One region of the Roseobacter litoralis Och 149 genome, then DNA from elsewhere that is predicted to be linked to it. Evidence: riboswitches for the same ligand, from Rfam matches in the RefSeq annotation. Region 1 holds a riboswitch; each other region holds the start of a gene.
The links. A riboswitch is a leader RNA that binds a small molecule or an ion and turns the genes downstream of it on or off. The one in region 1 is predicted to bind thiamine pyrophosphate.

Region 1 (10,840 bases):
ATCCGGGTCCGAGAACAGTGCGATGACGCCAAGGTCACCAATCGACAGTGCGCCCGTCAGCCCAGCGGCGAACCCGATCTGCGGCAGCGCACGCGGCAGGATCACCCAGCGCCAGGTGGTCCACCCGGTCATGTTCAGGGTCATGCACAGCCGCCCATGCGACTGTAGCGCCTCGCGAATTCCCGGCACCATGATGCGCAGCGCAAAGGGCAGCGCCATCAGCGTGTTGACCACTGCCGTTACCAAAAGCGACAGGCTGACAGGATCAGCAATCGGGTTGATCAGGATGAACCACCCGGTGCCGATCATCAAAGGCGATGCAGACAGTCCCAAAAGGCCGATAGCCTCAACACTGCCCCGCGCATGGATGGCGATCCAGCCGGCAAGAGGCAGCGCAACGGCCAGCAAAACGCATACACTGATACCCGCCACCCAGAGCGAGGTCAGCGCCGCGCGCCACACCGAGGCGGGCACCTCTGGCAGGCCGATCAGCCCTGACACCGCCACCGAGAACAGCGGCAGCAACAAAAACCCAGCACCGAGCAGGATCGCGACGCCGTCCCCGAACCGTTGCAGACCGCCGCGCCCGTCCCATCGTTGCACCGGCCGGTCCATCCCACCGGTCAGTGAAATCTGCGGGATGATCCAAAGCGCCAGCACGGCAGCGCCGCCCGCCAGAACAAGCTGGATCACCGACAGCAAAGCCGCCTTTGACAGATCGAAATCAAAGCGGAACGCCTGATAGATGGCCAGTTCGATTGTCGTCGCGCGCGGACCGCCCCCCAGTGTCAGAGCAACCGCAAAGCTCGTCAGACAAATCACAAAGATCAAGGCGGCCGCACCGGGCAGAATACGGATCAGCAGCGGCACCTCAATGGTGCGAAAGATAACCCATGGCGACAGGTTCAGTTGCGCGGCAAGGCGAAACCGCTCTGCCGGGATGCTCTGCCAGCCTTGCAGCAACAGGCGTGTGGCCAAGGGCAGGTTGAAGAACACATGGGCCAATACCACACCGTGTAAGCCATAGATCGACACCGGCGGCAAACCCAAGGTGCCAAAGGCGGCATTGACCCACCCATTGCGACCAAATACGGCCAGCAGACCCAGAACCGCGACGATGACCGGCAGGATAAAAGGCGCACCCAGCAAGGTGATCAGCATCTGACGTCCCGGCAGGTCACGCCGCGCCAGCGCACGGGCCAGCGGAATGGCCAGCACCACGGATATCGACGCGGACAGGACGGACTGCACAACAGTAAAGCGGATGGCTTGCCATTCCGCAGCCCCAAAGCCCGCGCTGGCCTCGGCCCGCAAACCGATGCCAAGAAACGCCAACAGGACCGCCGCGACCACCAAGGTGCCCGCAACGATCCCCGCACGTCCGCTTATTGGCTGAGCGCTGCGCGCCATGTCTCAATGGCTTCTGCCTGAAGCGCGGTTGCATCGGCTTCGGAGTAAAACAGCACCTTGTCCGGCAGCGGCAATTGCGCCCAGCCTTCGGGCCATTGATCCTGCGGCAACGCAGATGGCAACGACCAGTTGGCCGCGGGGATCGAGGATTGAAAGCTCTGGCTCATCACATAGGCCATGAAGGCATCGGCCAGTTCAGGCTGATCCGTCGCTGCGATCTTGCCGACGGTTTCGACCATAAAATAGTGGCCCTCGGGGAAAATCGCGGCCTGTCTGGTGAAATCATCCTCGGCAAACATGTGGTAGGCGGGTGAGGTGGTATAACTCAGTACCATGTCTGCTTCGCCATCGGTAAACATGCCGTAGCTGGCCGACCAGTCCTTGGTCACGGTCAGGATGTTCGGCGCGAGCTTTTCCCAGGCCGCGCCTGCGTCATCGCCAAAGACAGATTGCACCCAAAGCACCAGCGCCAGACCCGACAAAGACGTGCGCGGGTCCTGAATGACGATTTTTACATCATCGGGCATGTCCAGCATGGCCTCGAAACTCGCGGGCGGGTTGGCAACTGTCGCTGTATTGTAAACGAAGGCCGCATGCCCGTAGTTGAATGGCAAGAAGGTGTCATCCGTCCAGTCAACCGGCAGTGTCAGCGCCCCGTTGTCTTGCCCGTGCGGTGCAAACAAGCCGGTCGCACGTGCTTTGGATGTGACATCCGACGTCAGACCCATCACGACATCAGCCTTGGTTCGCGCGCCTTCCAACAGCAAACGCGGCACAAGATCACCGGTCGAAAACTGCAGATCGCACCCGCAAATCTCTTCAAACCCGGTTTCGATCATCGGGCCGGGCCCCCATTCGGAGGTAAAGTAATCGCCCGCGTAGACGGTAAGCACGGGCGTTTCAGCCGCAGCCTGCGAGGCCAACACGATGCCAGCAGTTATCAGAGTTCTTCGCATGATCTATCCTTTTCAAATGCGTCGAACGGCGAAAGAGGATGATATGCTCAACCTTCCCTCCGCCGGTTCTAACCGGTTCAGGTTCTACGGGTCCGCGCGCGTGCGCATCTCAGCCGGATTGGCCCCCCGAGGTAAGCAGGGACGTATTACGCGCGGCGGGGCTTGGCAAGCGATAAGGGCTTGAGGCGCTCGGTCTGCGCGGCTAAGCACCTGTGCTAAAGGAGCACCGCCGATGTCGATGAATTCATTTGGCCATCTTTTCCGTGTCACCACGTGGGGTGAAAGCCATGGCCCCGCCCTTGGCGCCACTGTGGATGGCTGCCCGCCCGGTGTCGCAATTGACGCGGGCAAAATTCAGCACTGGCTGGACAAACGCAAACCCGGGCAGAACAAATACACCACGCAAAGGCGCGAGGCGGATGAGGTCAAAATCCTCTCCGGCACCTTCGAAGGGGTGACGACCGGCACGCCGGTTCAACTGATGATCGAGAACACGGATCAACGCTCCAAAGATTACGGCGATATCAAGGATAAATTCCGCCCCGGCCATGCGGATATCACCTATTTCCAGAAATACGGCGTGCGTGATTATCGTGGTGGCGGCAGGTCCTCGGCGCGCGAAACAGCAGCGCGTGTAGCCGCCGGTGGGCTGGCGCGCGAGGCGATCAATGCCATCGCACCGGGGATCGACATCAAAGGTTACATGACGCGTATGGGCGCGCATGAAATCGACCGCTCCCGGTTCGACTGGGATCAGATCGACGCCAACCCCTTCTGGACGCCCGATGCGCAGGCGGCGGATGAGTGGGCAAACTACCTAGATGGGCTGCGCAAGTCGGGCAGTTCCGTAGGCGCGGTGATCGAAGTCGTCGCGCGTGGGGTCCCCGCAGGTCTGGGTGCGCCGATCTATGCCAAGCTGGACACGGATCTGGCCGCCGCGATGATGAGCATCAACGCCGTCAAAGGTGTCGAGATTGGCGAGGGTATGTCCGCCGCCATGCTGACCGGTGAATTGAACGCCGATGAAATTTCGATGGGACCGGATGGCCCAGAGTATTCATCGAACCATTCCGGCGGGATTCTGGGCGGTATCAGCACCGGGCAGGATGTTGTGGTGCGTTTTGCCGTCAAACCGACCTCAAGCATCCTGACCACGCGCAAGACGATCACCAAAAGCGGCGAAGACACCGAGATCATCACCAAGGGCCGCCATGATCCTTGTGTCGGCATTCGCGCCGTTCCCGTTGGTGAGGCAATGATGGCCTGCGTTTTGCTCGACCATCTGCTGCTCCACCGGGGGCAGGTTGGCGAAAATCAGGGTCATATCGGGTAGCAGCCATGCATTCAGCGCCGTGCCCGCGCGCTTGATCTTTGCAAGACGGGCGCGCACAGAAGGCTTATGGCAACCGATCTGACCCAAAACAAACCCGGCCGCGCAATCGCCCTGAAGCTCTGCGCGGTCTTTCTGTTTATGGTCATGGCGGCGCTGATCAAATCCGTATCACCCCATGTGCCACCCGGTCAGGCCGTGTTTTTCCGCTCCTTCTTTGCGCTGCCGGTGCTGGTGCTTTGGTTGTGGCAACGAGGTCAGTTGCGGCAGGGGCTGGTGCCGTCCAATCTGATGGGGCACGTCTGGCGCGGTATTTTTGGCACATCGGCGATGGGGCTGACCTTTGCCGGGCTTGGTCTGTTGCCTCTGCCCGAAGTGACCGCCATCGGGTACGCGACGCCCCTCTTTGCCGTGCTCTTCGCCGCGATTTTCCTTGGTGAGCGCGTGCGCATCGTCAGATTGTCTGCGGTGGCATTGGGTCTGATCGGTGTCATGATCGTCATTGCGCCCCGCTTGTCCGTCGGCGCGGATGCCTTGACATCAGCGGCGACCGTGGGCGCGGTTCTGGTATTGATCGCCTCGATCCTGCGCGCGATGGTCCAGATCCATGTGCGTCGCCTTGTGCAGACTGACACGACGGCCTCCATCGTGTTTTACTTTTCCATCACCGCCTCAACACTGGGGTTGCTCACGCTGCCGTTGGGATGGGCGACGGGGCTGGATGTGCTGACATGGACTGCACCCCCGGCCTGGGTCATCTGGATGTTGATCCTGTCGGGCCTGATCGGCGGCATCGCACAGATCATGGTCACCGCCTCGTACCGTTTCGGCAGCGCGTCCATGCTGGCGCCTTTTGACTATGCCTCGATGATCTTTGCCAGCTTCATCGGATATATCGCCTTCGGCGAGTTGCCCACCGGACCCATCCTCATCGGCGCGAGCCTCGTGATCGCGGGTGGCGTCCTGATCATCTGGCGCGAAAGGCAACTCGGGCTGGACCGCAGCAAGTCCAAACCGAACGTCCCACCGTCCGGGACGCCCTAAAGCGTCATGCGACAAACCCGAAGCACATAACGCTGCCTGAAGTGAAGGATTTCAACGCGTCAGGTGATATGCGATGTTTCTGGTATTTCCTCAGACGCCATGGGACGGGACCGTGTGGCAGGCCGAAGCCTCAATCACCAGACCATCCGGACCAAAACGCAGTGTTTCTGCCGCCTCAACATCGTTCTGGTTGCGATAGGTGATGACAATCATCGCATGACCGATGAACACATTCGTCACGATGAAGGAAAGGCCGGGTTGTTGATCCAGCGCCTTGATCCAATAGTCACGCAGCGCGTCGCGACCTCTGATTTCGCCCTGACCGACCAGCCGCATCGCCTTGCGCGACCGGAACACAACGTCGGGCGCATAATGCGCCATGATCCGGTCGATGGCGTGAGAATTCCACGCGGCCTCCCATTCAACAGCGAAGGCCGCGTAGTCCATTTGGTCAGACTCGTACCAGAGTTTCATAGCCTTGGGCGATGTCGCGGGTCAGGCTGCCGACCTCGAAATTGTAGTCGCCGATTTTTCCAACGGGTGTGACCTCGGCTGCTGTGCCAGTCAGCCAGCATTGTTCAAACCCTTCAAGCTCCTCCGGCATGATATGCCGCTCATGCACTTTGACCTGACGGTCTTTGAGCATTCCGATTACGGTCTGGCGTGTGATCCCGTTCAGGAAACAATCGGGGTCAGGCGTGTGTACTTCGCCGTCCTTCACGAAAAAGATGTTGGCACCCGTCGCCTCGGCCACATAGCCACGATAGTCAAACATCATGGCATCCGAACATCCCTTGGCCTCTGCCGCGTGTTTTGACATGGTGCAGATCATGTAAAGACCGGCGGCCTTGGCATGGCTTGGGATGGTTTCAGGGCTGGGACGTTTCCATTTGGAGATATCCAGCTTTGCGCCCTTCATCTTGGCGTCGCCATAATAGGCACCCCATTCCCATGCCGCAATCGCGAGCCTGACCGGGTTTCGCGCGGAGGCGACCCCCATGTCTTCTCCAGCGCCGCGCCATGCGATGGCGCGCACATAGGCGTCCTGCAGCCCGGATTTTTCCAGCACCTCGACCTTGGCGGCTTCGATCTCGTCGATGGTAAAGGGGATCTCGAAATCAATCATCTGAGCCGACCGCTTGAGGCGTTCGGAATGCTCGCGGCTTTTGAAAATCTTGCCGTTATAGGCCCGCTCCCCCTCAAAGACGGATGATGCGTAATGCATGGCATGGGTCAGAATATGCACATTTGCATCGCGCCAATCTACCATCTGGCCATCCATCCAGATATGTCCGTCACGATCATTATAGGCACCCGCCATGGTTTTTCCTTCCGTGATTACCCATCGCATTTTTCATAAGTTGCGCCGATCGGTCCGCATCGGACATAAAATTGCGCAAAACCTGCGATTCGATATCGCTTCGCTCTTGGAATGTCAACAACACTGACATAAGCTGGGCTGGAACAAAAAAGAATATTTGAGGCATTCAATGGCAGATGGACGCGCAGGCTCCGCCCATCACGGCGAAAACCTTCTGTTTTTGACAGATGAGCAGCTGAGGCAGGGCATCGAGGCAATGTTCTTCGCTTATCGCGGCTTTACGGCCGACCCGGATCGGATATTGTCGGACATGGCCTACGGGCGGGCGCACCATCGGGCGATCCACTTTATCAACCGCGCACCGGGCACAACCGTCAACAACCTGCTCAACATTCTTGGCGTCACGAAACAATCGCTGAACCGTGTCTTGCGCACCTTGATCGAGGATGGTCTGGTTGAAAGCAGGGTCGGCAAGAATGACAAACGCGAACGCCATCTGTTCCTGACCCCCGACGGGCGCGGCCTTGAGCAAAAATTGTCTGATGCTCAGCGGGCCCGGATGAGGATGGCATTTCGTGATGCGGGGCCAGATGCTGTGGCAGGCTTTCGCAGGGTACTGGAGGCCATGATGGATCGAGAAATGCGCTATGCTTATACCCGACTGAAGGATAGCGGACCATGAATGACTTTGATGCACATTTGCTGATTGTTGACGACGACGAACGCATTCGCACCCTGCTGCAGAAATTTCTGGTGCGGAATGGTTTTCTGGTCACTGCCGCGCGCGATGCCGCCCATGCAAGGCGCATTCTGTCGGGGCTGGATTTCGATCTGATCGTTCTGGATGTGATGATGCCGGGCGAAGACGGTCTGGCCTTTACCCGTGCCCTGCGCGAGACAAACGCGGTGCCGATCCTGTTGCTCACCGCCAAGGGTGATACGGACAACCGGATCGAAGGGCTGGAAGCGGGCGCGGATGATTACCTGCCCAAACCGTTTGAACCCAAAGAGCTTTTGCTGCGGATCAACGCCATTTTGCGACGTGTGCCTGAGGTGCAGGAAGATGTGACCGCCCCCAAGGTTCTGTCGCTCGGCCCCATCCGCTATGATCTGGAGCGGGGCGAGTTATGGCAGGGCGAAGACCTCGTCCGGCTGACGGCGACCGAGATGCACCTGATGAAAATTTTTTCGGCCAGCTGTAACGAGGCGATCAGCCGCGCGAAACTGGTCGAAGAACTGGGCCGCGACCGTGGGCAGGCACAGGAACGCGCCGTTGATGTGCAGATCACACGGCTGCGGCGCAAGATCGAAAGTGACCCGAAACAACCACGCTATCTGCAAACCGTGCGCGGGGCTGGGTATATGCTTGCACCGGATTGACGACCGACAGTGATTTCACCGCGTTGCCGGTCTGGCACCTGCCTGAATTTATGACTACTGTTGGCGCAGACACGCATGCAGGATACCGACGCCATGACAGACACACCCGTCACCGAGATGAGTTTTGAACAAGCCATGAGCGAGCTTGAAAAAGTGCTTGGCCAGTTGGAGCGGGGCGATGTGGCCTTGGATGAGAGCATCGCGCTTTATGAACGCGGTGCAGCACTGAAAAAGCGGTGCGAGGAAAAGCTGAAAGAAGCAGAGGAAAAGGTCGCGGCCATCACGCTGGATGCAGATGGCGCGCCCACCGGTACAAAGCCTGTCACGGGCCTCTGACACATGTTTTCGCAACGGCTTGAAGCTGCGGGCGCTGCTGTTCAGGCGCATTTTGACAAGGTACTGGCTGAGTTTGAACCGCTCCCGATTGTTGAGGCCATGGCGCATGCCACCAGCGGGGGCAAACGTCTGCGGGGTTTTCTGGTGTTGGAAACGGCCCGGCTGCATGACATAGCGGCAGGCGAAGCCATCTGGTCCGCCACGGCCATTGAGGCCCTGCATGCCTATAGTCTGGTCCATGATGACCTGCCCTGCATGGATGATGACGACATGCGGCGCGGTCAGCCAACCGTGCATAAGAAATGGGACGACGCCACAGCTGTGCTGGCCGGCGATGCCCTTCAGACGCTGGCCTTTGAACTGGTCACGCACCCCGGTGCCAGCCCCTCCGCAGAGGTGCGAGCCGATCTCGCCCTGAGCCTTGCGCGCGCGAGCGGGGCACAGGGGATGGTCTTGGGGCAAGCGCTTGATATTGCCGCTGAAACCGCACATACCCCCCTATCTCTGGATGAAATAACGCGGCTGCAGCAGGGCAAGACTGGTGCGTTGATTGGATGGTCGGCACAGGCGGGTGCGCGGCTGGCACAGGCGGATACGGCGGCGCTGAAACGCTATGCGCAGGCCCTTGGCCTTGCCTTTCAGATCGCCGATGACATCCTCGACGTGACAGGCGACAGCGCGCAGGTTGGCAAAGCCGTGGGCAAGGATGCCAGCGCGGGAAAGGCGACTTTCGTATCACTTTTGGGTCTGGACGCAGCGCGCACGCGCGCCATGTCGCTGATTGACGAGGCCTGCGACAGCCTGGCGACTTACGGCGCCAGAGCTGACACCCTAAAAGACACCGCGCGCTTCGTGGTGCGACGCACACATTAGGGAACGACAATGACAGACACGCCCAAAACCCCGCTTTTGGATCTGGTGCACCGCCCCGCCGACATGAAGGGCCTGTCAGACCGGCAGCTGGTGCAGTTGGCAGATGAGCTGCGCCGCGAAACCGTTTCAGCGGTTTCGGTAACGGGTGGGCATCTGGGCGCAGGCCTAGGTGTGGTGGAACTCACGGTCGCGCTTCATGCGGTGTTCGACACGCCCCGCGACAAGATAATCTGGGACGTTGGGCATCAGTGTTATCCGCATAAAATCCTGACGGGTCGGCGCGACCGCATCCGCACCCTGCGCATGAAAGGGGGCCTCAGCGGGTTCACCAAACGCAGTGAATCCCCCTATGATCCTTTCGGTGCCGCCCATAGTTCCACGTCGATTTCGGCGGCTTTGGGATTTGCCGTTGCGCGTGATCTGGGCGGTGTCGTACCGGAAGGTCTTGGGGACGCCATTGCCGTTATTGGCGACGGGTCGATGTCTGCGGGCATGGCCTATGAAGCGATGAACAACGCGGGTCATCTGAAAAAACGTATGATCGTGATCCTGAACGATAATGAGATGTCGATTGCTCCGCCCACCGGTGCGATGTCGTCTTATCTCAGCCGTCTCTATTCGGGCGAACCCTTTCAGGATTTCAAAGCGGCGGCCAAAGGGGCGGTGAGCCTGCTGCCGGAACCGTTCCGCGAAGGGGCTAAAAGGGCCAAGGATATGCTCAAGGGGATGGCCGTCGGCGGCACCCTGTTCGAAGAGCTTGGGTTTTCCTATATCGGCCCGATTGACGGGCATGATCTTGACCAGCTTTTGCCGCTTCTGCGCACCGTCAAAGCACGCGCGACCGGGCCGATCATGATCCACGCGCTGACCAAAAAGGGCAAAGGCTATGCGCCCGCCGAAACCGCCCGAGACAAGGGGCACGCCACCGCGAAATTCGACGTACTGACCGGGCAGCAAACCAAGGCCCCGTCGAATGCGCCCAGCTACACCAAAGTCTTTGCGCAAAGCCTGCTCGAAGAAGCAATGAAAGACGACAAAATCTGTGCCGTAACGGCTGCGATGCCGGATGGCACGGGGTTGAACCTCTTTGCGGAACGCTACCCCAGCCGCTGTTTTGACGTCGGTATTGCCGAACAACATGGGGTGACCTTTTCGGCGGCGCTGGCCGCGGGCGGGATGAAGCCGTTCTGCGCGATGTATTCGACATTCCTGCAAAGGGGCTACGATCAGGTTGTGCATGACGTTGCGATCCAGCGCCTGCCCGTGCGCTTTGCGATTGATCGCGCAGGGTTGGTCGGGGCGGATGGCGCGACGCATGCAGGGTCCTTTGACATCGCCTATCTGGCCAACCTGCCCGGTTTCGTTGTGATGGCCGCCGCCGATGAAGCAGAACTGAAACACATGGTTGCCACCGCTGTTGCGCATGATGATGGGCCAATCGCGTTCCGCTTTCCACGCGGCGAAGGCAATGGCGTCGATATGCCGGAAGTTGGCGAAGTGCTGGAAATCGGCAAGGGCCGGATCATCACAGAGGGAGCGCGCGTCGCGATCCTGTCCTTTGGCACCCGTCTGGCAGAGGTTCAAAAGGCAGGCGAAGCACTGGCGGCCCGCGGCATCACGCCGACGATTGCGGATGCACGGTTCGCCAAACCGCTCGACCGGGACATGATCCTTGATCTGGCCGTCAACCATGAGGCCCTGATCACCGTCGAAGAAGGGGCCATCGGCGGTTTTGGCAGCCATGTGGCGCAGTTGCTTTCGGATGAAGGAGTGTTTGATACCGGCTTCAAATTCCGCTCAATGGTGCTGCCCGATATCTTTATAGACCAGTCCAGCCCGGCGGACATGTACGCCGTTGCGGGCATGAACGCGGCGGATATCGAAACCAAAGTGCTGTCGGTTTTGGGCATTGCCCAGATCGGTGAGGCGCGGGCCTAAAGCGTCATACGGAAAACCTGGATCATGTAACACTGCCCGACATCAAGGGATTCAACGCGTTACGTGATACTTGATGTTTCAGGTATCTCGTCAGACGCTCTAAAGCAGACTGTCCGGCATCTTTTGCTCTGCCGCCGTGTTGGCGCGCCGGAATACCAGCGTGACCAATGTGGCGACAATCACGATAAACAGGGAATAGAGCACGGGCACCGCAGTGACGGCCTGTTGCTCAGCTCCCGAAAAGGTGAAAAC
Region 2 (10,840 bases), 1.3 Mb from region 1:
GCCGTTATTTCGCCACTTAGGCGGCGCAGCATAGTTGAGTTGGAAATGCGCGACGATGACCTTGGAATCCCCGATAACGAACGCACGCATCTGATGGCACGCGGTGCGCGCCCGAAAATGAAATCGCGGCGGACAGCTGCCATTCGCTCTTGACCGCTTGAGGCAACGCAGCGGCTGCGGGGGGCTCACAGGGTGAGGTAAAGCACGCTGGGTTTTCTGCGTGCTGGCTCTACGGGTAGCGCTGCCGCTATTGGCAACAACGCTGCCGATAATCCGCTTGGGGTTGAACGGGGGGGCCGATGATTACCTTGTCAAACCTATGGAGGTATCAGAGTTGATTGCGCCGTGCCGTGCCGTTTTGCGCAGACCCGGCAGTTGTTTGAGCGTGGTTCTTAAGGCCGGGTCACTGCGCCTTGATACCGCCCATCGCGAAACACGTATGAACAGCACTCTGCTCGGCGTCGGTCGCCGAGAAGTTGACGTGCTTGAAATCCTGATGCGGCGCAAAAATAAGGTTGTGTCGCGTCGCGCCCTCGCAGAAAGCCTCTGTGACCAAGATGCAGACATCACACCAAATGCGGATGATGCAGCCGTATCGCGTTTGCGGCGCAGGCTGGAAGCTTCCAAGGCAGACATCAGCATGCGGACACTACGCGGCATTGGCTGGATGTTGCTGGATGGGAGCGACTTGCGAAGATGACGCAAAAACGCGAGCGAGGGTCCTCACGCTTAACGCGGCGACTGATATGGATTTCCGCTGCGGCGCTGATTGCGAACATTGCTTTTGTCGCCATCTACGATGTTGCCGACGACAGTGCGCTTTTGGCAGATGCCGTCAGTCGCGAGATCAGCTATCTTGATCAGGCCGTGCTGGCAGCGTCTGCAAACGCTGTGCGTATTCAGGATGCGGTTCGGCCTCATTTCACAAATTATCCCGATGCCTATGGATATGTGCTGGTGGATTCACAGAACCGTCTCATCGACAGCATGAACCAAGAATTGCTCCCCACCAATCTGCTGGGAAGTCCGATTGAACTGGATGACTGGATTACACGCGAGGCGGCTCTTGGCGAGATGGAAACCTACGCATCGCACGTCATCTTTGGGCCGGAAGGACGTTATCGCGTCTACTTTGCAATGATCGGCGATCCGGCCAACTTGATCAGAGCAGAGATTTTGGGCAAATTTTTTGACCATGTCCTGCGTCCCGTGCTTCCGACTTTGGATATCTTGATTGGTGGTGTGCTTTTGAGAATTCGCCGCGACTTGAGGCCGGTCGCGGAGGCCGCGGGCTGGGCAAGGGAAATTTGGCCCGACAAGCCATCAGATTTATTCCAACACGATAATCCACTCGCTGAAATCAAGAATCTGACAGACGCAGTCAGCCGTGCGGTTGACAGGCTTAACAGTGAACTGGAGAGCGAAAAGCGACGTACCGCACACGCCTTGTGAACGCCCGTGGCAATTCTGGTTGCGCGGTTGGGCAACCTGTCGGATGACCCAGCGCTCGACCCCATGCGTGATGACGTCAAGGCACTGTCGCGAACAGTCACTCAATACCTTTTGTCCTCGGGCGCGGATCGAATGGAGGTTGGCCAAGATGACCCTTTTGACCTGAATGAGGTGGCGTAAGAAGCGGTCAAGGCGCTCACGCCGTTGGCCCTCATGAGCGGGTCGTCGGCGGCGTTCCAAGCTGCGCACGCGGCACTACCTCGGTGCTGACATCTGCTTTGTCGAAGTGAAACTGAAGTCGCTTCGGAAAGTCACGGCCAAGAAACGCCTGCCGCATGACCCTTCGGCACTGGACCAGTTGACCGCCCCGGCCATGCAGTTCGCCGAAAATCCCACCTCGGTCACTACGGTCGAGGGCTGAACGCGCCCTATCTGCTGGTCATGCAGATGCAGTACGAAAGGATGACACTTGTTGCCCGTGCGGGGGGTGAGCGCATGACGATTGATCGCAATTTGCAGTTCTGGAACGCTGGGAATGAGGCCGCGAGTTCACCCAAAATAGTTGTCGTTGAGACGAAATCAGCCTTTGGTCGGGGGATTGCCGACACGGTCCTGCGCAGCAATGGCTACCACCACGTCGGCTCGTGTTCCAAATACTGCATCGGTCTTGCCGCACTTGGAATTGTGCCGCGATTTAACAAGTTCTTGCCCGCTTTCCGGCGCCTGTTGCCACATATAACCTCCACCCAAACGGCAGAGAATCCGGCTTTTCTGGCCGCATGAGGGTTCGGCTTTTGTTACATGCCCTGCCCCACTCGGGCCAGATCATCCGCTGTGTTTTCTGCCGGTTATGTCTCACACCTGAGGCAAAAGAGAACACGGTGATGGCCGCGCAGGTATCGGGGCATCTCCCGCCCACTCTTTTCGGAAACGGGATGTCAGAAGCACCCCTCCCCCAGTTCGCGCAGCGCGGCCATCCGGCAACGTTTCTCTCAGTAGTGGCGACCTGTGGACCCGCCAAGCGAGGATCGCAATCACAAATGATCTGCGCGCACCGAAAGCAAAACCTGCCACGCTTCACTGAATGAAATTCGGCATCAGCCAGCGTGGCAGCGCCAGAATAAGATCAGGCACAAGAATAATGATCAACAACACAAAGATCATTGGCAGCAAGATGACGACCACGTCTTTCAGCGCTTCGATCAGTCTTATTTTGCCAATCGCGGCACTGATCAGCAGACAGAGCCCATAGGGCGGTGTGACCAGCCCAAACGCAAGGCTCATGATACCTATGATCCCGAAATGGATCGGGTGCATCCCCACATGCTGCGTCACCGGGAATAACACCGTGCCCAGAATAATGATCGCGGGAATCGCGTCGATGAACATGCCAATCAGAAGGAACGCAAGGGCACACATGATCCCAATGCCGATGACGCCCAGACCGAGCTGGTCAATATAGGCCACCAATGTGGCAGGGATTTTGAAATAAGCCAGACACCATCCAAAGGCAGATGCGGTGCCGATGCAGAACAGCGTAATCGCGGCGAAACGCGCGCTGTCGTAAAGGATATGCGGCAGTTGGCGCGGCGTGATCGTACGATAGATAAACATGCCCAGAAACAGCGAATAAAGGACGGCGACCACCGAGGCTTCGGTCGGTGTGAAAAACCCACCAACAATCCCGCCCACGATGATCAGCGGCGTCATGAGCGCCAAGGACGCGCCAGCCGCCGCGCGGAAGAGTTCGACGAGTGTGGAGCGTGTGTGCACCGGATAGCCCCGCCGCTTGGCGTAGATATAGACCGTTACCATCTGCGAGCCCGCGATGAGAATGCCGGGGATCACACCAGCCAGAAACAGCCCCCCGATCGAAACCGACATCAGCCCACCCCAGACGATCATCAGGATCGAGGGCGGAATAATAACCCCCATGACGCTGGAACAGGCCGTGATGGCCACCGCGAAAGATGAATCGTACCCCTCTTTCTTCATCTGCGGGATCAAAAGCGATCCGATGCCCGCCGCATCGGCGGTCGATGACCCGGAGGTGCCGGCAAACAGCATGGAGACGACCACATTCACATGCCCTACCCCACCCGGCAGATGCCCAACCATCGCGCGCGCAAGGCGGATCAGCCGATCCGTTATACCAGCCGCATTCATCAGATTGGCCGCCAGCAGAAAAAACGGGACCGCCAGAAGGATGAAAGCGTTATAGCTCTTGAACATCTCGCGCATGAGCAGAACGGGCGTCAGGCGGTCCTCGATGAAAAAGACCGGCACGACGGCCAGCCCGAGCGCAAAGGCAACTGGCACGCGCAGCGCGACAAGAATGCCAAAAGTGCCAAACAGAATGGCAGCGACTTCACCCGGCCCCATCGACCATTCCCTTCTTGAACACTTGAAAATCATCGAATATGCGCTCAACGGTAAAAAGTGCCCACGTGCCCCCCGCGATGGGCCAGGCGACATAGATCATCCACATGGGCAGTCCGAATATTTCGGACTGTTGTCGTGCGCCGAGCACAAAGAAATCGCGCCCCCACCACAGAAACGACAGCGCCATCACAAGGATGGACAAGTGCACAAACAGTTTGGAGGCGAACTCGATATGCCGGTTCTGGGTATGGGGCAACACATCAACGTCGAAATGGGTGCCGTCCCGAACGGCGATCATCGCACCGATCAGGATGATCCAGACAAAGCAGAAACGCGCGATCTCTTCCGTCCAGATGTAACGCGGTACCATTCCGGTGTACCGGCTCAGGATCTGCATCGTCACCGGAACGATCAGCGCGGCCATCAACAGAGTGATAAGAAACTTCAGAAGGCGATAATAGCCTTCGAGAAACATACGCATGGCGCGTCTCGTTTTGTCTGAGTGGTGGGCAGGTTCCGCGTCACGAGGACACGGAACCCGGATAGATCAGTTTACGGCTTCAATCGCTTCTAGGACGTCAGTCGCGCCCAGTTCTTCGGCATATGACCGCTTCACAGGACCGGCGAGTTCCAAAAGCTTGTCGCGCTCCGTAAACTCATGGGTTTTGAGCAAGCCTGCATATTCCATCGCCGACAGTTTTTCGCTGTCCTGACCGCTTTCAAGATCGCGGCCCAGCTTGCCACCAGCCTTGCCCGCTTCCATCACGCAGGCCTGTTCTTCTGGCGTCAGCCGCTCAAACGTCGCGTTTGAGAATGCAATTGGCCTGACGGTGATGGCATGCCGTGTCAGCGAAATCTCTGGACCAACCTCGTAGAACTTCATCTGTTCGATGCCTGCCGCCTCGTTCTCGGCCGCGTCGATTACGCCGGTCTGGATGGCGTTATAGACTTCGCTATAGGCGATGACCGAGGGGGCCGCCTTGATGGCTTCGAAGATACGGGTCTGGATCGGTGCTCCCATGACGCGCATTGGCAGCCCTTGGAGTTCTTCCATCGTGGTCACGGGCTTGTTCACGATCAGGTTGCGCGTGCCACCGCCCGCGTAGCCGATCAGCCGCACATCCGCCTGCTGCAGAACGTCCGCGGCGAGCGGAGCAAGAGCATCCTGTTCCATTACGGCATTCCAGTGATCCAGATCACGAAACAGGAACGGCATGTCCATCAAGGGCGCTTTCTGCGAGAAAGTCGACATATGCGATGGGCTGACAATGGCGTAATCCACCGCGATGCCCTGGCTCATGTTTTCAAAATAATCCTTCTCCAGCCCAAGCTCTGAATTCAGATGCAGATCAAAGATGAGCGAGCCACCGGAACATTCGCCCGCGACGCGCTCAAACTCCCGCAATGCTTTGGTAAAGGCGTGAGATTCGTCGAACTGCACAGCGCCCACAAGTTCGGTCGCCGACGTCGTCGTGGCCCCCGATGCCAATGCAATGCATGTTGCTACAGCCAAGTATTTCATACAATCCTCCCAGTTTTCTGGCGGCTACTAGACGGCCACCCGGAGACTACAGTATGGTTTGAGTCTGACCGTATACGCAACAACTGTTTATTTACCAAAGTCCTTTGCAGCCGAAAGTAATCTGGACCTGCGAGGGTCTGTCAGGAGTCCCTTCATGTCGGAACATGCTTTGAGAATACCCGAGTTCAAAGGCAAACGCATTCTGATCACTGGCGCATCAACCGGCATCGGAGCGGCGCTGGCAGAGGCATTTGCATCACAGGGGGCACATGTCGGTGTGCATTACAATTCAAGCAGTGAAGCTGCGGAAACAGTGGCGCGCAACATAGAGGCTAAAGGCGGCAAAGCGCATCTGATCCGAGCGGATGCGTCAGACAGTGCGGCGATGGGCGCTGCGGTTGAAGCCGCCTCAGCGGCACTCGGCGGCCTTGACGGGCTCATCAACAATGCCGGTGGGATGGTCAGGCGGGTTGCCTACGCCGAAGTGACCGACACAGATTACGACGACATCATGGATTTAAACGCCCGTTCAATCCTTGTGGCCTCCAAGGCTGCCTTCCCCCATCTAAAGGTGAGCGGCGGTTTCGTCATACATACATCCTCGATTGCAGCCAGAAACGGCGCGAGCAACGGTGCCGGGCTTTATGGCTCGTCAAAGGCATTCGTTTCAAACGTCACCCGGGGTATGGCCAAAGAATGGATCGCCCATGGTATCCGGGTGAACGCGGTCGCGCCCGGTGTGATTGATACGCCATTTCATGAACGCTACTCGACCGCAGCGCAGATGGACGCGATGCTGGCAACCATTCCGCAAGGGCGTTTGGGAAGCGCTAAGGACTGCGTCGGCGCATACCTCTTTCTGGCGTCAAATCGTCTGGCGGGATATATCATTGGCCAGACGATCGAAGTGAACGGCGGACAGCTTATGCCTTAACCCGCAGCGCAAAACCGCATGGGTGATGGATGCCGCTGCGTATGACGCGTTGAATCAGTTTGACGACCCGACCGAAAAAAATTAGCCGTTTATGCACCAGGGGCGCTGAAAAGCTGAGACGTACCCTTCGAACCTGAACCAGATAGTGCTGGCGGAGGGAGGTTGTATGTCTACTTGTGCTGCATACATCGCACCTCTTTTTGCTTGCAAAAAGAGGAAACACAATGGCCCCACATGACCTGCTGACTGCGCTGCGCGACCAGAATCCTTTGGTGCACTGCATAACGAACTACGTGGCGATGAATGTCGCGGCAAACGTCGTTTTGGCAGCGGGTGCATCACCCGCCATGGTCCATGCGCCCGAGGAAATCGCCGAATTTACACCTGTTTGCGGCGCATTGACGATCAATATCGGAACACTGTCAGCGCCTTGGCAGGCCAGTATGGTGGCGGCGGCAACGGCGGCCAATGCGCAGAATATCCCGTGGGTTCTGGATCCCGTTGCGCACTTCATCTCCGATTATCGCAAACGTGCAGCGCAGCTTCTGCTCGCACAACGCCCTACGATCCTGCGCGGCAACGCATCTGAAATTCTGGCACTGGCCGGGGAAGCAGGGGCTGGGAAAGGGGCCGACAGTGGGGACAGCGTAGAGGCCGCTCAGGGGGCTGCCAAATCGCTTGCGACCCAGTTTGGGTCGGTCGTCGCGATCACCGGCCCCGTTGATTATCTGACCGATGGCACCCGCGAGGCGCAGGTTTCGGGCGGCTCGCCCCTGATGCCGCAGATTACCGCTCTGGGCTGTTCTCAGACCGCATTGATGGGCGCATATGCAGCCACAGGCCCGGCTTTCGACGCGGCGCTCGCCGCCCTTGCGCATTTCAAAGTCGCAGGCAGTGCCGCTGCAAAGCGCGCCGAGGGGCCGGGCAGCTTTCAGGTCCATTTCCTTGATGCACTTGCCAACACACAGCCCGCTGATTTGGCACAGGTCATCGGATGACGGGCCAGTTGAAAGATCACTTGCGGCTCTATCTGGTGACCGACCCACAGCTTTGTGCGCAAACGGGCATCGTGGAGACCGTGCGCCGTGCGGTGGCGGGTGGGGTGACGATGGTGCAACTGCGTGCCAAACACGCCACCACCGCGCAGCGCATTGACCTCGCGATGGCGCTCAAGGCCGCCTTGCAGGGCACCGGTGTGCCGCTCGTCATCAATGATGATGTCACTGCTGCAGTCGCCGCGGATGCAGATGGCGCGCATATCGGTCAGGGCGATATTGCGCCGGACAAAGCCCGCGCGATGCTCGGCCCCGACAGAATTCTGGGGCTGTCGTGCGAAACGCCGCAGACCGTGCGCGACGCGGACCCGGCCTATGTGGATTACCTTGGGCTCGGCCCTGTTTTTGGCACGGATACGAAAACCGACCACGCGCAGCCCACGGGTTTTGACGGACTGGCCGATCTGATCGCGCTGTCGTCTTTGCCGAATGTTGCGATTGGCGGCCTCAAGCCCGACCATATAGATGGTGTGCTTGCCAGCGGAGCGGATGGCATGGCCGTCGTTTCAGCCATCTGCGGTCAGGCCGACCCAAAGGCGGCGGCACGCGCATTTCACTCCTTCAAACCGGAGCACAAAACATGATCCCAAACGTCCTGAGTATCGCAGGTTCTGACCCCTCCGGAGGCGCGGGGGTTCAGGCCGACATCAAGGCAATTTCAGCCAATGGTGCCTTTGCCATGGCGGCCATCACGGCGTTGACTGCACAGAATACGCAGGGCGTGACTGGTATTCATCCGGTTCCGCCCGCGTTCGTCCAAGCGCAGATCACAGCCATCTTTGCTGACATCCGCGTCGATGCGATCAAGATCGGTATGATTGCCAATGCTGAGATCGCAGCCGCTGTGGCAGATGCGTTGCAGGGGAACAGCGACATCCCCATCGTGCTTGATCCAGTGATGATTGCCAAAGGGGGTGCCGCGCTGCTGGAGCCGGAGGCGGTGGATACCCTGCGCGCGTCCTTGTTGCCGATGGCAACCGTACTGACGCCAAACCTGCCCGAAGCCGCCCATCTGCTTGGTATGGCCATCGCCACAACACGCGACGAGATGGCCGCGCAAGGCGCTGCACTTTGCGCCCTTGGTGCCAAGGCGGCACTGATCAAAGGCGGGCACCTTGACGAGCCTCACAGCCCTGATTACCTTGTCATCACAGAGGCCGTGACATGGTGTGACGCAAATCGCGCCGACACATCCAACACCCATGGCACCGGCTGCACGCTGTCATCGGCCCTGGCCGCGCAATTGGCCAAAGGACTGCCCCGCGCCGCTGCCACAGCTGCCGCCAAATCCTATGTCGCACAGGCCATTGCGCATGCAGACGCCTTGTTCGTGGGTACAGGCCACGGGCCGACGCACCATTTCGCATCCCTTTACGCGCAATGAAAGTGAATGACCTATGACGTCTTTACACTGTGACACCACCCTGAACTTCGCCGTCACAGGACAAAAAGCGGGCCACCTTGCACAGATCAGCAACACCGCAAGAGATGGGGCCGCACTATGACCGGTTCTGTGTATGGGGAGACCTTTTCGCTCTGGCGTGCAGGATGCCCTGAACCCTGGCAGACATATACCCACCATGATTTCGTGGAAGGGCTGCGAGATGGATCGCTGCCGCGCGCCGCGTTTCTCCATTACCTTGTTCAGGACTACGTGTTCCTCGTTCATTTCGCGCAGGCATGGTCGCTGGCTGTGGTCAAGTCTGAGACGCTGGATGAGATGAAGTATGGTGCCAGAGCCGTTGATGCCTTGGTCAATCACGAGATGGCCCTTCATGTGCAAACCTGCGCAGCCGAAGGCATTGATGAAGCAACGCTATATGCCGCCCGTGAAGAATTCGAGAACCTTGCCTATACCCGCTACGTCATGGACGCGGGGCTGCAGGGGGATTTGCTTGATCTGTTGGCTGCACTCGCACCCTGTTGTTTCGGCTATGGCGAAATCGGTACACGACTGGCCGCAACAGCCGCCCCTGACACGCCCTATGGCGACTGGATCAGCACCTAAAGCGTCATGCGAAAAACCTGAATCACGTAGCGCTGCCTGAAATTAAAGATTTCAACGCGTTACGTGATACTTGATGTTTCAGGTATTTCGTCAGACGCTCTATGCCGATGCCGCTTATCAGAAGGCCATGACTTCGGTGGGCGTCTTGATCGATGCGGCGGTGACACGACGTTTGGGGCCTCATCCGAGTGCTTCGCCACGATGGCCGCAGTTACAAGCCCGCTTTGCCACCGCCACCTGGTTGGAAATCGGTTTTTGGGATATGGGATTGCGCGGCGTGTGAACAACGCACGCGCCCTTTGCCGAGCCATGCCGCCTGCCCTCGCGGGGCAGCTGGCAGTTGCGCAGATCGCCGGGTCCTGCGGGATCAGTCAGGCTGATCCGTCAAATCGGAGTCCAGGACGCTTTGCGCGGTGGCCTCGTCTATCACCAGATGGGTCGCGAGCTTCCCAAGCAAGGCAGCCCGGATGGCGGCTGTTTTATGCAGACCTCCGGCCACACAAATGCGACGCGGGATCGCGTGTAAATTCTCCAGCGTCGCGCCAATCAGCTGGTCATGCACCGGCGAGCGCACTTCATTGCCGTCGGCATCTATGAAAAGCCCCATGATGACAGCCAAAGCGCCGTCTGCCTCTACAGCGTTCAGCGTCTCAGCTTTATGCACATTATGGGTGGAAATTGTCGAACCCGCGCCCAATTCGCCGACACCGAACAAAGCGGTGGAGGCGTTGCGGATCACCTCGAATTGGGCCGCAATCGAGGGTTCCGCCATCAGGCTGGCTTTGACTTCGGCATTGGAAACAACCGCAGGGGCAAGGATGTTGACGCATTTGGCGCGCAAGCGATTGGCCAACAGAGACGAACACAGTTCGGGTGAAAAATCACTGGCCATACCGTCCGGACTGGCCACCAGTTGGCATACCGTGATGTCATCCAACCGCGTATGCCCGGGCACGGATTGCGCAACGGCAGCGACGGTGCGCCCCCAGGCCACGGCAAGCGTTTCCCCGTCCTTCAGATTGCCAACCAGCATGATAGAGGCGGCACGGCCCAGCCTCTTCAAATCATCGGCGCCTTCCAGCGAGGGAATGATGAGGGCCTCTTGCAGACCAAAATGATCTGCCATCTGACGGGACAAGGCCACATGTGAGGCGACGGTCGTGTCAATTTCGATTTTAACGAGGCCGCGTTCTTTCGCCTCGGCCAACAGTTTGATGACAGTCACACGCGACGTGCCCAACCGGTCGGCGATTTCTTTCTGTGTCAGTTCATCAACATAATAGAGCCATGCCGCCCAAACAGCCGCATCGGAAAACTCAACTGGTTTTTTCAAACGTTTCATATGCGCAGTCAATTCTAGTAGCGACGAGGAACACTCTTGACCCACCCCAGCTACTAGCACAACTCAGATACACATGTATATTTGTAATTTACATTTGTAAATTTGCTGCTACTTTATGCCGACTTTCGGACACCGATCCAGCAAT
Region 3 (10,840 bases), 1.3 Mb from region 1:
CATGGGATAAATCGGGCCGCGATTTGACAGTTGGCTCCTCAGACTGCGGAATTTGGCGAAATCATCCCCAATTTCCACACGGATTCCCATCTGTTCCAGATCGCTGAAGACTCCGCGTAGGTTCGTTATCAGTTCAAATAGTTTACTCGGTAACATCTGCATCAGACTGACCCTCTCTTCCTTGTTTGGCTCTTACGCCCACAACCGTTGGTTAACTTTGTTTAAGTGTCGATTTTCAGCGCGCCCAGTATCGCTCGGGCTTGAGAACCTTGTGTCCCGCAATTCAGGCTGTTTCTTCCCGAATGGGTGGACTGATATTCAAAACGCCGGTTCGCCGACGCCGCAACACCGTGAACAATGGAATTTTCAAATTCTACCTTAGACCGGTTTCCGACAAGGCAGTCATGCGTTTGGACAGATCGCTTTGCCGGATCAAACAGTGCGGTTTTGGCTTGTTTGTGCGCATTGGAATTCTTGGCGCATGGCGAATTCACAGATGTGTTCGAGCCATGCCCCTCCCCGATACCAGCAACTAATTTCCCTACGGCAGAATTTACGCGCGCCATGTACCGCGCGCACCAGATGCCTTCGCAAGTCTCTTCAAATCTGAGGCAAAAGCCGCGGGCTATATGATTTGACGTCGCTGACATCTTCACTCCAAAACACGATAATTCCTTTCTCTTCATATTTCGAAAAACTTTAAACAAATACGCTTAGATTTGTTTTTAGTTAACTGACCAGCTTCGGTGACTTGCCGAAAGCTCGTTGAAAACAGCCCCTGTCGGCTGTTGACGGATGTACCTATTTGATCGGCGGAATGCCGCATTCGAGAAAGTCGGTTTGGGCTCAAAACTACGGATGCTGCACACGGAAAGACTGGTCGGCCCGGTTTGCCCGTGGAGGATCTGTCCTACTCCTGGTTTTACTATTTGTGCTTGATCGCCTAAGCTCAACTCACAGGCTGGCGAGTGACGTCCACCAACTTTGATGAAGGCGTCCCGCATGGCTACCAAAACCAAGCTACATCCCCGCAATCAACACTCAGAAGGCTACGACTTCGCGCGTTTAGTCGCGCAGACGCCTGAACTTGAGGCTTTCACGACCCGCAATCCACGCGGCGAGACGACGATTGATTTCAAAGACGTGAGTGCTGTCCGCATGCTCAATCGAGCGTTGCTAAAGACGCACTACAATATTGAATTTTGGGATATCCCAAGTGGCTATCTATGCCCCCCAATTCCGGGTCGTGTCGACTATATCCACTATCTCGCGGACTTGCTTGCCGACAGCAATAACCAAGACATACCACGTGGACCTCATATCAAAGCACTAGACATCGGCACCGGCGCGAGCTTGGTGTACCCGTTGACAGGCCAGAGCGAATACGGCTGGAGCTTCACTGGCGTCGATATTGATGCGGGTGCTCTCAAATCGGCAAGGCAGATTTGTGAATTCAATAATTTGAAAATTGCCCTCAGGCGCCAAGACAACCCTGAGAATACTTTCAGCGGCGTGATCAAAGCCAAGGATGCTTTTCACCTAACCATGTGCAATCCGCCTTTTCACGCGTCCAAGGAAAAAGCGAGCAAAGGCACCCAACGCAAGTGGTCGAACCTAGGCAAAGGACACTCCGAACAGCGCAACTTTGGCGGCCAGAACGCCGAGCTTTGGTGTCCGGGCGGTGAGATCAGATTTATTGCCCGTATGGTTGAGCAGAGTACGGAGTTCGCACAGCAGTGTTTGTGGTTTACCTCATTGGTATCGAAGAAAGATAATCTGCAGCCGCTCCATAGGATTCTAGGAAAAGCGAGGGTTGCTGATTACAAAGTTGTCGAGATGGCGCAGGGGCAGAAAACCAGCCGCTTCATTGCTTGGACCTACATTAAGAAAAATCAGCGCTCCTCGTTCGCGAAAGGGGCTGAAACCTAGCAGCCCCTTTGCAGACGTTCCGTTGTGACGTTCATGCCTGTTTCGCTGACGCTGCGCCTCATGACACTGTAGATGCCCCGCTGGACCGCTCAGGGTTTGCCGCGCTCATTTTAGCCCTCCAGCGGCATGTAGATATCGGTCAGCAAATCGGCAGGCGCCGTGTTGGTGGGATCATTGAGGTAGTGCTCGAATGACGGAGCATCGCGCAACGATTCCTGGCTGGACGATAGCCACGGGCCGTAAACGTAGCGATAGGCTTCGGCCAGGCCAGCGTAAGGGCCCTTGAAGTGAAGTACAGCGTATCGACCACCAGTTAATTGAACCTCTTCAAGACCATCGGGGATTGCCCCACCCTCCCATAACACACCGGCATGGCTGCGAAGATCTTCCGTGGGGGTCACCTCAGGATTGTCATAATAGACACCGGCCATGCCCCGGGTCTGGGGCCAGTGATTGCCGGTTGAGATGATCGTGGCAACCTTTTGGTAGGCCACGCTGCCTTCGGCATAATCTCCGCGATGGGACAAAGCGGCGAGGCGTTTGTCAGATGTGGTCTGGATGTCGACGTCGAACACGTTGGAAACTCCTTGTGGGTTGGGATGGGGCGCCATGCCGGGAAAACCGGCATTTCGGAAGGCTGTGGGGGTCTGGCCGTAGATGTCCTTAAAGGTGCGGGAAAAACTGCGGTCGTTGGAATACCCGACATGGGCCGCAATCTGAGCAATGGGCAGGTCGGTACGAAGAAGAAGCATGGTGGCCTTATGCATGCGAACGGACCGGATGATCTGCGCGGGCGACGCCCCCATGATCGCGGTGAAGACCCGGTGCCAATGGAACCGTGACATTGCGGCCACGTCCGCAAGTTGGTCCAGCGACAGATCATCCGCCGCTTGGGTGTGGATGTAGTCAATGACCCGCAGAATGCGGTCCATGTGGGGGTGGGGTTTGGGTGCGTTGTTGCTCATAGGGAAACCATAACAGCGACCATATGCACAAATCTTGCTGAATTACGCAGGCGGAGGGAATCCTTCCGAAAAGTCCACGATGTTGGTCCAAAGCTGCTGCAAGATGAACGAACGACAGGTCTAGAGATGGTGCCATGGCTGGGTTTGCCATCTAGCGGACGTCTGATTTGAGCCGTTCACAACGGTGCATCGCTGGCCCAAAGTCGATGATACCGCAAGGCGGAAAATGGCTGGAAAGAGCCCATCCTGACCGATGATAGGCCGTGCGCGAACGTCAGCTTCGAACAACGGTGACAGCGGCATAAACGACGATCCATGCAAAGAAGGCCGTCAGAAGCCGCGTCATGGTTGTTTCCCCATAAAAACGGAAATGGTTTCAAAATAGCCGGGTAGGATCGCTGCAAGCGCCGTTTTGCTTTTATCGGTCAGCGCCAGACGGTGCGCGCGTGAATCCTCGGGATCGTCACGGCGGGCGAGCAGATCGTCTTTCAGTAGCGAGGTCACAGTCCGGTGCAGTACTGGTTTGGAAACGTCCAGGCGTTGATTGATTTCACTTTGACGAAGACTGTCTGTTTCTGGTTCGCGGTCTATCACAATGAGGATATGGAATTTCAACTGTGAAAGGTTGTGGCTATTAAAGTAGGCATCCAATAGGCGCTCCAGCTGGCTCGCCTCTCGCATCATCGAGAGTGCACGCGCCACGGCATCCACGTCGCCCACGCCAGTCGCTGATACGTAGCCGTCGATCATCATCCGCGTGGGCAATTCCCGAAGAAAGAACATGTTAATCTAAACTGTGCAGTGGCAGGATGCGAGGTGGTTCGGCCAGCCATCCTTCGTAAGATTTGAAGATCGCGGCTGTGTAGGGTTGAGCATGGTGCTGATCGAGCGCATCCTGATCTTGCCATTCTTCGAAAAGATACAGCGTGTCCTGACCCGGTGCCTCGAACAGCTCGAACGAACGGCAGCCTTCTTCCGCGCGAGTCTGGTTCAGAATTTCGATGATAGCTTGCTGAGCATCCTTGAAATGTTCAGGCTTCGGCTTGATTTCAGCGAAGACGAATAGCGAGTTTGACATCTGTTATTTCCTCATTTGTTATCATGATAACTAATAAGTGAGATTGTTAATGTCAATTAGACGGCAAAATACTCTTGAGCTTTCGTTCTCCGAGATGACAGATCTTCCCAAAAAGCACCTTTTGTTGATCGGCTCAAAGAAGCGGATATTGATGTAAGTGCGACGAAGGTCGGCAAAGTTCGCGGCTCCGGGCTGCAATCGAGAAATTGAGGATTCCGCTAAAAGGCGGCTTTGGATCGATCCGCACCAGTTTGACCTTCCCAAGGGTGAGATGCAGGGTGAAGCGTAGTTTAACGCTGCATTTTGGAGAGACCAAATGAACGTGGACGGAGGATGCCTTTGTGGGGCTATTACGTATCAGGCTGTTGTAGACCCCGAGCGCTGCGCGATCTGCCACTGCGAGAATTGCCAGATCAACTCGGGCACCGCGTTCGGGTGGGTCGTGCATATCGATGATGGTCAATTCGAACTGACAAGTGGCAGGCTCAAGGTATTCGAAACAGTCGCTGACAGCGGTCGCCGCAGGTGTTTAAGCTTTTGCGGTGATTGCGGAACGCGCATACATGCACAGACGCCGGACGAGCCCGGCACGTTCTTTGGCCTCAGGGTCGGAACTGCACGCCAACGCCATCTGCTCGCGCCGAAACAACAGGTTTGGTGCCGGTCTTCGCATACATGGGTGTTCGATCTCCCAATGATCACGCGAAATGAAATGCAAGGTCGTTAAGAACAGCAGTACAAAGAGGACATACCCGCCCGAACTTGCCAATATCAAATCACTCCGGCACAGCGAGCGGCAGCGATGCGGGCATCGACCGCAGCATCGAGAACCAACTTCGAACAGCGGCTTTGGACCGATTCTATTAAGGAAGCTTTGTGTCGTAATTCCCCATTTTCAGAAGGGCGCGTCGGTAAAATACAAGCGGCATTCATTTTTTGCATCAGGAGTATACCACCGATCCCCATGTTTGGATCTTTATTGCCGCATACCCCGGCGTTGCCTTTTGCGCGTGCCGCGATCTGAAATCCCAGACGTTTGCCCCTAAACGAACGTCCGCAGGGCCCAAAGATATGAACCCGCGGCCGCCCGGACGGCGACAAACCCACTATTCTGCGAGCGGCGCGCATGGGGTGCTGCTCCCAAAATTATATGCCCATGCGCAATAACCTTAAGCATGGGCAGCCGTTCGTCAGTGAAAGGTGAATTCAAGTTGATCCTACCCCCAACGCGACGCTCATTTAAATGTAGAGTTCTCTCAATCCTGCTCAGCTGCCCTAAATGGAAAGCAAAACTGAGTAAGTCTTTTCGGGATGTTCCAATTCATGATCATTTATCCAAAGCCTCAGATGAAGGCCGTGACGGCAGATGTAATCGCGCCAAACAACAACTTCTACATCTTTACGGTTCGTTGCGACTCCCTCTTGGACTGCAATACATGGGCTAATCAAAACTTACCCCTTCAGCGATATTCTATCGTTTGAAAACACGTTATTGATAACTCCTTTACCTGTGAACGATGTAACCAAAATATGGACTAAAAATTTCTCAGTTTATGTGCGGAAGTATTATTCAGTTGATCTGTCCCGCTTTCGTGCCGCTCCTATTAACCATTTATGCAGCCTTTGCTTCGAAGGCCAAGGGGCTTTTCCAGCCGGCTGCTGAGCGGTGCCTGCGCGGATTGTAACAGCCGTTCGGGCGCAAGGTTTTCTGACAATCGTGAAAACAGTATTGGCCGCCGCACTCGGAGTGGTGCCCTCTCGGCAGATTGCTGTGCAACCGACTGCCGGGTAACAAATGCGTCCCCTCGGCGGTGACCATAGCTCCCCAAAGACAGATCGAACCGCTCACGCATGTGCGCAAGCACCACAGTATCTTTCGCAGGCTTTGGCTGAGCGGACGTTTGCGGAACGCTCGAAATGGCAGCGGACCGCTCATAAGTTCGAGGAGGTGCCAAACCATTTGACCCGTCTGATGGAAGCTCCTATTCGAGATTTACCGGGGGCGCTTTGCAGCTGAGATGTACCCTTAGAACCTGAACCAGATAATGCTGGCGGAGGGAGGACACAGAGCATGAAATCGGCTTTCCTGTTCACCTTTTGTCGTCAAGAAAGACGCCCGAAAGTGCATGAATTGAGTACTGCTCGCAAGAATAGCTGGTTTACTGACCTGCACAACAAAGAGCTGCGACTGGCCTTTATATTCCACCAAAATCGACACGAATGTATCCCGGCACTCTATCACAGTCGCTTACGAGCCCTCTCCTTGGAGAGCTTCACAAAGCATTTCTTGGTTCGGGTCGGAATAGACCATGAAGGTAACAAATCACACGTTTCCCGAGCGTCTCCAGTGATCTCTGCCATTTTTGAAGCGGGCGGCAAAACCAGACGCAGAATATGAATTATTCGGTCAATTTACAACGTGAATTCAAATAATTGAAGCCAAAGCGCATTTAAAATCACCGCACCAAACAGCACCGTTTCGCTTATCGGAATTGCGAGTTGGATAGCAGGAATCAACAATGATAAGAAACTGGGATACCAGTCTGTGGAGCAGGATCGTTGCAAACTAGGATATTCAAAATCTTGGAAACTGTGGCGAAACACGGCCCGATTACCTTGGATGAACTCGCTCAAAAGACGGACATCAGTCGATCCGCTACCTTTCGCGGATTAAAAAGGCTGGAAGACGGTGGGTGGATAAGGCTCAGGCTGAATGGGCGCCAATATGTGCTCACATCGAGAGTCGAGCAAAGGTTGAATTCGAAAGTTGAGCCAAAGAAAGAAATCGAGCAGCTCACACCGGTTATTTCCCAGAGCATCGATTTGAAGTCGATAAGAACACGTATTTTTCAACAAGAAACGACCGTGTCAGCTGAGCTGGTCGATGACAGCATTTATAATTGCTCTGAACGATGTGATCAAATGATGGCTGCTGATTGTTGTCGCTTCCTTTTGAAGGTTCTTCAGTATGCAGGGTTTGCGGTGGGCAAACCACAGCTGGATCAGGCGCAACTTGTCAAAGCCCAAGATTTACTGGGGAAGCTTGAGCGATGTGATTTTGCAATCGTGTCTGATCATCGGTTTTTGTGGTTACCTGTTTTTTCCCGGTCCTCCGAAGTATTTCTGTTATGTCTGTCTTGTCGGAATTTTGGTCATATCGACAGTAAAGTCGGCCATAAACTTGTGGGAGATCTCAAGGAAAATGCATATGCTACAGGTCTGATAACATTTCAAAACCTGAAAACGCAGCGGCTCGGAACAAGCTCGGTTTATTGAAATGCTCTCAGCGCGATTGCCCCTGCTGCGACGAGGCAAGCAGCCCGGCATATGAACGAAAACACACCGCGCCGGATACTGTTCCGTTTTTCGGTAGCAGCGCTTAGAAACGGCACATGCGCCTCGCCGCCTCGACCGTCCCTGATGTGAAAACAATGGTTTTTGTCACTTATGTCTTTTGGGCGTGTGCTAACATCTGAATCGCCGCCTAGAAACTCATCGAAAACATGCTCACCGTTACATCGGATATTCTCAACCATGATGATCGTTCCTTTCGCTATGGTTAAGACGACTGGACGCGACCTCGTGTGTGGCCTCATTTGCTAATCTCAGGAAAGTCTTGTCCCCGTCGGGGGCAGCAGCAAACACAGCATCTAATTCATACTCGTTTGTCCGAAGACATTGGTGGACCGTTGGCAGCTTTATCACGTCAACTGCAAATGGCTGTATCCCTCCTCTAGGTGAAGCAGTGTCTGCGCTACAACACGCGGGGACCCGGTAAGCTCGCGGCCAGAAACCCTCTGTCGATGGTCCCTCCAAGGTTTCCATCAGTGATTTCTCCAAAGGAATGAGAACACCAGTTGAAAGAGCTTCACCCAAAGATAGATACCGGGTGGGATGGAGATAAACACCCAGACGATAAGGTTCATTTTCGGTTTCATCTTGGCATGTCCCTTAGATAGCTTTGCCCGAGTTCAACGGACCGGTCTGATCCGGGAAATTTCACGGATTGCGCCGATCGGGCAATTTTGGCATTTCGGATTTTGGGATGGCGGTTGCCACGGTTTCCGAAGCTCAGTTCCGCTTCGGAAACACAAGCACTCTGTGTTTTGGCTGTCGGTGGTATTTTGCCAATTGCCGACACTACAGAGAAGTGTGACAGCGTTGCGTTATGCGTTCAGGCGCTATCAGTAGCCCTGAGGTCGGAGCGTGCAGGTTGCCTGAACATCAACCTGTCGGTTATGATTTCGCCTAACATAAGATAGATAAGCCCCGTTTTCGTGGGCACCTTGCAGCGTTTCTAGCGCCGCTGACGTATAGGCGTAATTTTGCTGTCAGTTTCCTCAACTCAACACACCATAATGGGTGCTATTGCGTCCAATTAGCCAGTTGGCGGACGCTCCTTTGGAGGTCATTCCGCAAAGTGGGATGGTGGATTCGGGATACCAGCGATTCCCGCATACCGAGTGCACGGGTCATGTTTTGGATGCAGTCCGAAAGCCACATGATGCCAAAAACCACTCAAAGGAGAATGTCATGTCACAAGCCAACAAATACGAGCAGCAGATGCTGGATTTGATAAATGCAGACCGTGCAGAAGTCGGCCTGGATCCTTTAGTATTCAACGCAGACCTCAATGAAGCCAGTGAAGACCACAGCGTATGGATGCTCGACAATGATCGCTTTAGCCATACGGGTGCTGACGGATCCAATTGGCGTGAGCGCATCGAGGCTTCAGGCTATGAATTGGAAGGAAACTGGAAAACCGGCGAAAACATAGCATGGGTCAGCGAAGCCGGTGACAATGGCATGTCAGACGAAGTTGCCCAGCTGCACACCAACCTGATGAACAGCCCTGAACATCGCGCAAACCTCTTGAACCCGGACTTCACGGAAATCGGGATTGGTATCGAGGCCGGTGATTTTGTTGACGACGGGCAGACGCTGGACGCGGTATTTGTCACCCAGAACTTTGGCACAACGAGCGCAAATACCGTCGTACTTCCCGATGCAAGAGCGGACGCGTCGACCGTGGTTGAACCAACACCTGCCGTGGTTGAAGACACAGCACCTGCAGAACCGGAAGTGGCGGAACCAGAAATCACTGCCGGAACCGGCTTTGATATCAAACAGTTCATAGCTTCACGAGGTTTCAGCACAAATCAAGAGACAGACGAAGACGTCGAAGAGATGAGCACGAGCAGCTCAACCACTCAAACCACCAGAAGCAGCATCGAAACCACTGCGGTCGCCAGCCAAGCGGATGGTCCATCGGTCCAGCTTGAGACCGAAGGTAACGTCAGCGGCGGTAGCTCGGCCACAGTCGATGACATAACCGCAGAAGAATTCGTGTCAGAACAATCCACTGATCCGGTCATCGCATCCGCGCAAGACGCCCCGGTTGTGGAAGAAGTGCCTGCCACAGTCGAGCAGGCGCCCCCTGCGGAACCAGAAATCACTGCCGGAACCGGCTTTGATATCGAACAGTTCATGGCTTCACGAGGTTTCAGCACAAATCAAGAGACAGACGAAGACGTCGAAGAAACGAGCACGAGCAGCTCAACCACTCAAACCACCAGAAGCAGTGTCGAAGTCACGTCAGTTGCCAGCGACACGGATGGTCCATCGGTGGATGTGCAAGGCGAAGGGAATTTCAGTGGTGGAGGATCAGCAACAGTCGATGATGTAACTGCAGAAGATGCGGATTCGGGAACCATCGCCATCCCCAGTACAGATGTGCCCATCGTTTCCAGAGTCCTCGATGAAGGCACGGTCGTGTGCGACGATGCGGGCGGTATGGAACTCAGCTCCGATAACTTCGTCTTTGACTTTGGCCCCAACGTGCGATCGGAATCCGGGTCAACGATCAGCAGCGCCAGTATCAGATCGGTCGCCAGTTCAGAGAGCGGCCTGACCGTCGAGGTCTTGGCCATGGAAGGTGACGTAGAGCTGTTCGGAACCGTCAGCATGAATGGCGAAACGCAAAGCATCGCCTTCAGCACGTCAGCGGCAGATTCTTCCGATGTGGCATCGTTCTGCGGATCCGAATTCTTTGATGAGTTCATATTCTGAACGCAGTGAGAGGGGTCTCTTTGACCCCTCTCACTGTAATTCCAAGTCAGACAACCCAACCAAGGATCTTCAGATAGGTGAAGTCAGTTTGCCCGCTGTCCGGTAATCGCCGCTTGCGGCAATGAGAGGGGGAGCTCATTGCGCAGCCTGGTTTTGAACTCGACGCCTGCAGGACGATTTGTGCTTTTCAGGGATCAAATCATCAGCCTTCAGGATAAGCGGCACGACTGCCTCTGACACATGCACAAATCGGATCAAAAATATCCTGCCATGCAGGGAGCATCCACAAAGGATGTTCGCCGAACCTGCGACGTGGCCGTGTGAAAACCCGAAAACAGCGTTTTCTTTGTGCTGACGTCGAGCCCATCGCGACGACTTTCCGCAAGGCGGAGATGACCGATCAATCCAAAGCGGGCAACACAAGGCCGGTTGTCATTTTCGGACTGGGAAGTTATACGTATCAAACAAAAGTTTGTTGTATCTGCTGCTTAGGCATATTGCCTACCAAATTAGACGACATTCCTGCATCAAGAAAATTTAACTGTCGCGCCCCTCGCTGAGGGTGGTGATTTTTGCGCCGATTGTCAGGGAAATCGTTCAAGGCCAGCGTATTGCGCCTCATGGTCACGATCAGGACGAGCGGCGATCATGATCGGCCAACGCAACTAAAAAAACGGTGCGCGGGCAAAGCGGACCTGAGTAGATCAAATTGAAGTAGTGGGGCGGCGCTTTCTCCGTCAGAGGAACCAAAATGACTTTTCCAGAATGGGCGAAACCCGGCATCTACGGTGCTGTAGGT

Region 2: another riboswitch for thiamine pyrophosphate. It lies ahead of thiM (hydroxyethylthiazole kinase); the one in region 1 lies ahead of RLO149_RS19630 (thiamine ABC transporter substrate-binding protein).
Region 3: another riboswitch for thiamine pyrophosphate. It lies ahead of RLO149_RS04270 (winged helix-turn-helix transcriptional regulator); the one in region 1 lies ahead of RLO149_RS19630 (thiamine ABC transporter substrate-binding protein).

The regions. Positions count from the first base shown of each region.
Region 1 is NC_015730.1:4,093,059-4,103,898, forward strand. It holds gene RLO149_RS19625 (thiamine/thiamine pyrophosphate ABC transporter permease ThiP) at 1-1,410, opposite strand, end outside; gene RLO149_RS19630 (thiamine ABC transporter substrate-binding protein) at 1,386-2,366, opposite strand; TPP riboswitch at 2,404-2,505, opposite strand; gene aroC (chorismate synthase) at 2,599-3,699, shown strand; gene RLO149_RS19645 (DMT family transporter) at 3,766-4,740, shown strand; gene RLO149_RS19650 (YybH family protein) at 4,831-5,187, opposite strand; gene RLO149_RS19655 (branched-chain amino acid aminotransferase) at 5,192-6,061, opposite strand; gene RLO149_RS19660 (MarR family winged helix-turn-helix transcriptional regulator) at 6,231-6,743, shown strand; gene RLO149_RS19665 (response regulator) at 6,740-7,441, shown strand; gene RLO149_RS19670 (exodeoxyribonuclease VII small subunit) at 7,535-7,777, shown strand; gene RLO149_RS19675 (polyprenyl synthetase family protein) at 7,781-8,650, shown strand; gene dxs (1-deoxy-D-xylulose-5-phosphate synthase) at 8,660-10,588, shown strand; gene RLO149_RS19685 (bile acid:sodium symporter) at 10,688-10,840, opposite strand, start outside.
Region 2 is NC_015730.1:916,251-927,090, reverse strand. It holds gene RLO149_RS04230 (response regulator transcription factor) at 221-700, shown strand; gene RLO149_RS04225 (cache domain-containing protein) at 697-1,452, shown strand; gene RLO149_RS23750 (hypothetical protein) at 1,459-1,632, shown strand; partial or broken gene RLO149_RS24335 (hypothetical protein) at 1,685-1,873, shown strand; gene RLO149_RS22840 (VTC domain-containing protein) at 1,894-2,235, shown strand; gene RLO149_RS04215 (TRAP transporter large permease) at 2,530-3,834, opposite strand; gene RLO149_RS04210 (TRAP transporter small permease) at 3,821-4,315, opposite strand; gene RLO149_RS04205 (TRAP transporter substrate-binding protein) at 4,382-5,356, opposite strand; gene RLO149_RS04200 (SDR family NAD(P)-dependent oxidoreductase) at 5,511-6,290, shown strand; TPP riboswitch at 6,379-6,468, shown strand; gene thiM (hydroxyethylthiazole kinase) at 6,515-7,288, shown strand; gene thiE (thiamine phosphate synthase) at 7,285-7,929, shown strand; gene thiD (bifunctional hydroxymethylpyrimidine kinase/phosphomethylpyrimidine kinase) at 7,926-8,729, shown strand; partial or broken gene RLO149_RS24455 (TenA family protein) at 8,847-9,636, shown strand; gene RLO149_RS04170 (sugar-binding transcriptional regulator) at 9,721-10,695, opposite strand.
Region 3 is NC_015730.1:931,125-941,964, reverse strand. It holds gene RLO149_RS04300 (hypothetical protein) at 1-162, opposite strand, end outside; gene rlmF (23S rRNA (adenine(1618)-N(6))-methyltransferase RlmF) at 1,003-1,929, shown strand; gene RLO149_RS04285 (AraC family transcriptional regulator) at 2,040-2,894, opposite strand; gene RLO149_RS04280 (MarR family winged helix-turn-helix transcriptional regulator) at 3,237-3,647, opposite strand; gene RLO149_RS04275 (putative quinol monooxygenase) at 3,679-3,972, opposite strand; gene RLO149_RS24460 (GFA family protein) at 4,289-4,699, shown strand; TPP riboswitch at 5,961-6,049, shown strand; gene RLO149_RS04270 (winged helix-turn-helix transcriptional regulator) at 6,532-7,248, shown strand; gene RLO149_RS22845 (CAP domain-containing protein) at 8,506-10,041, shown strand; gene RLO149_RS04260 (hypothetical protein) at 10,793-10,840, shown strand, end outside.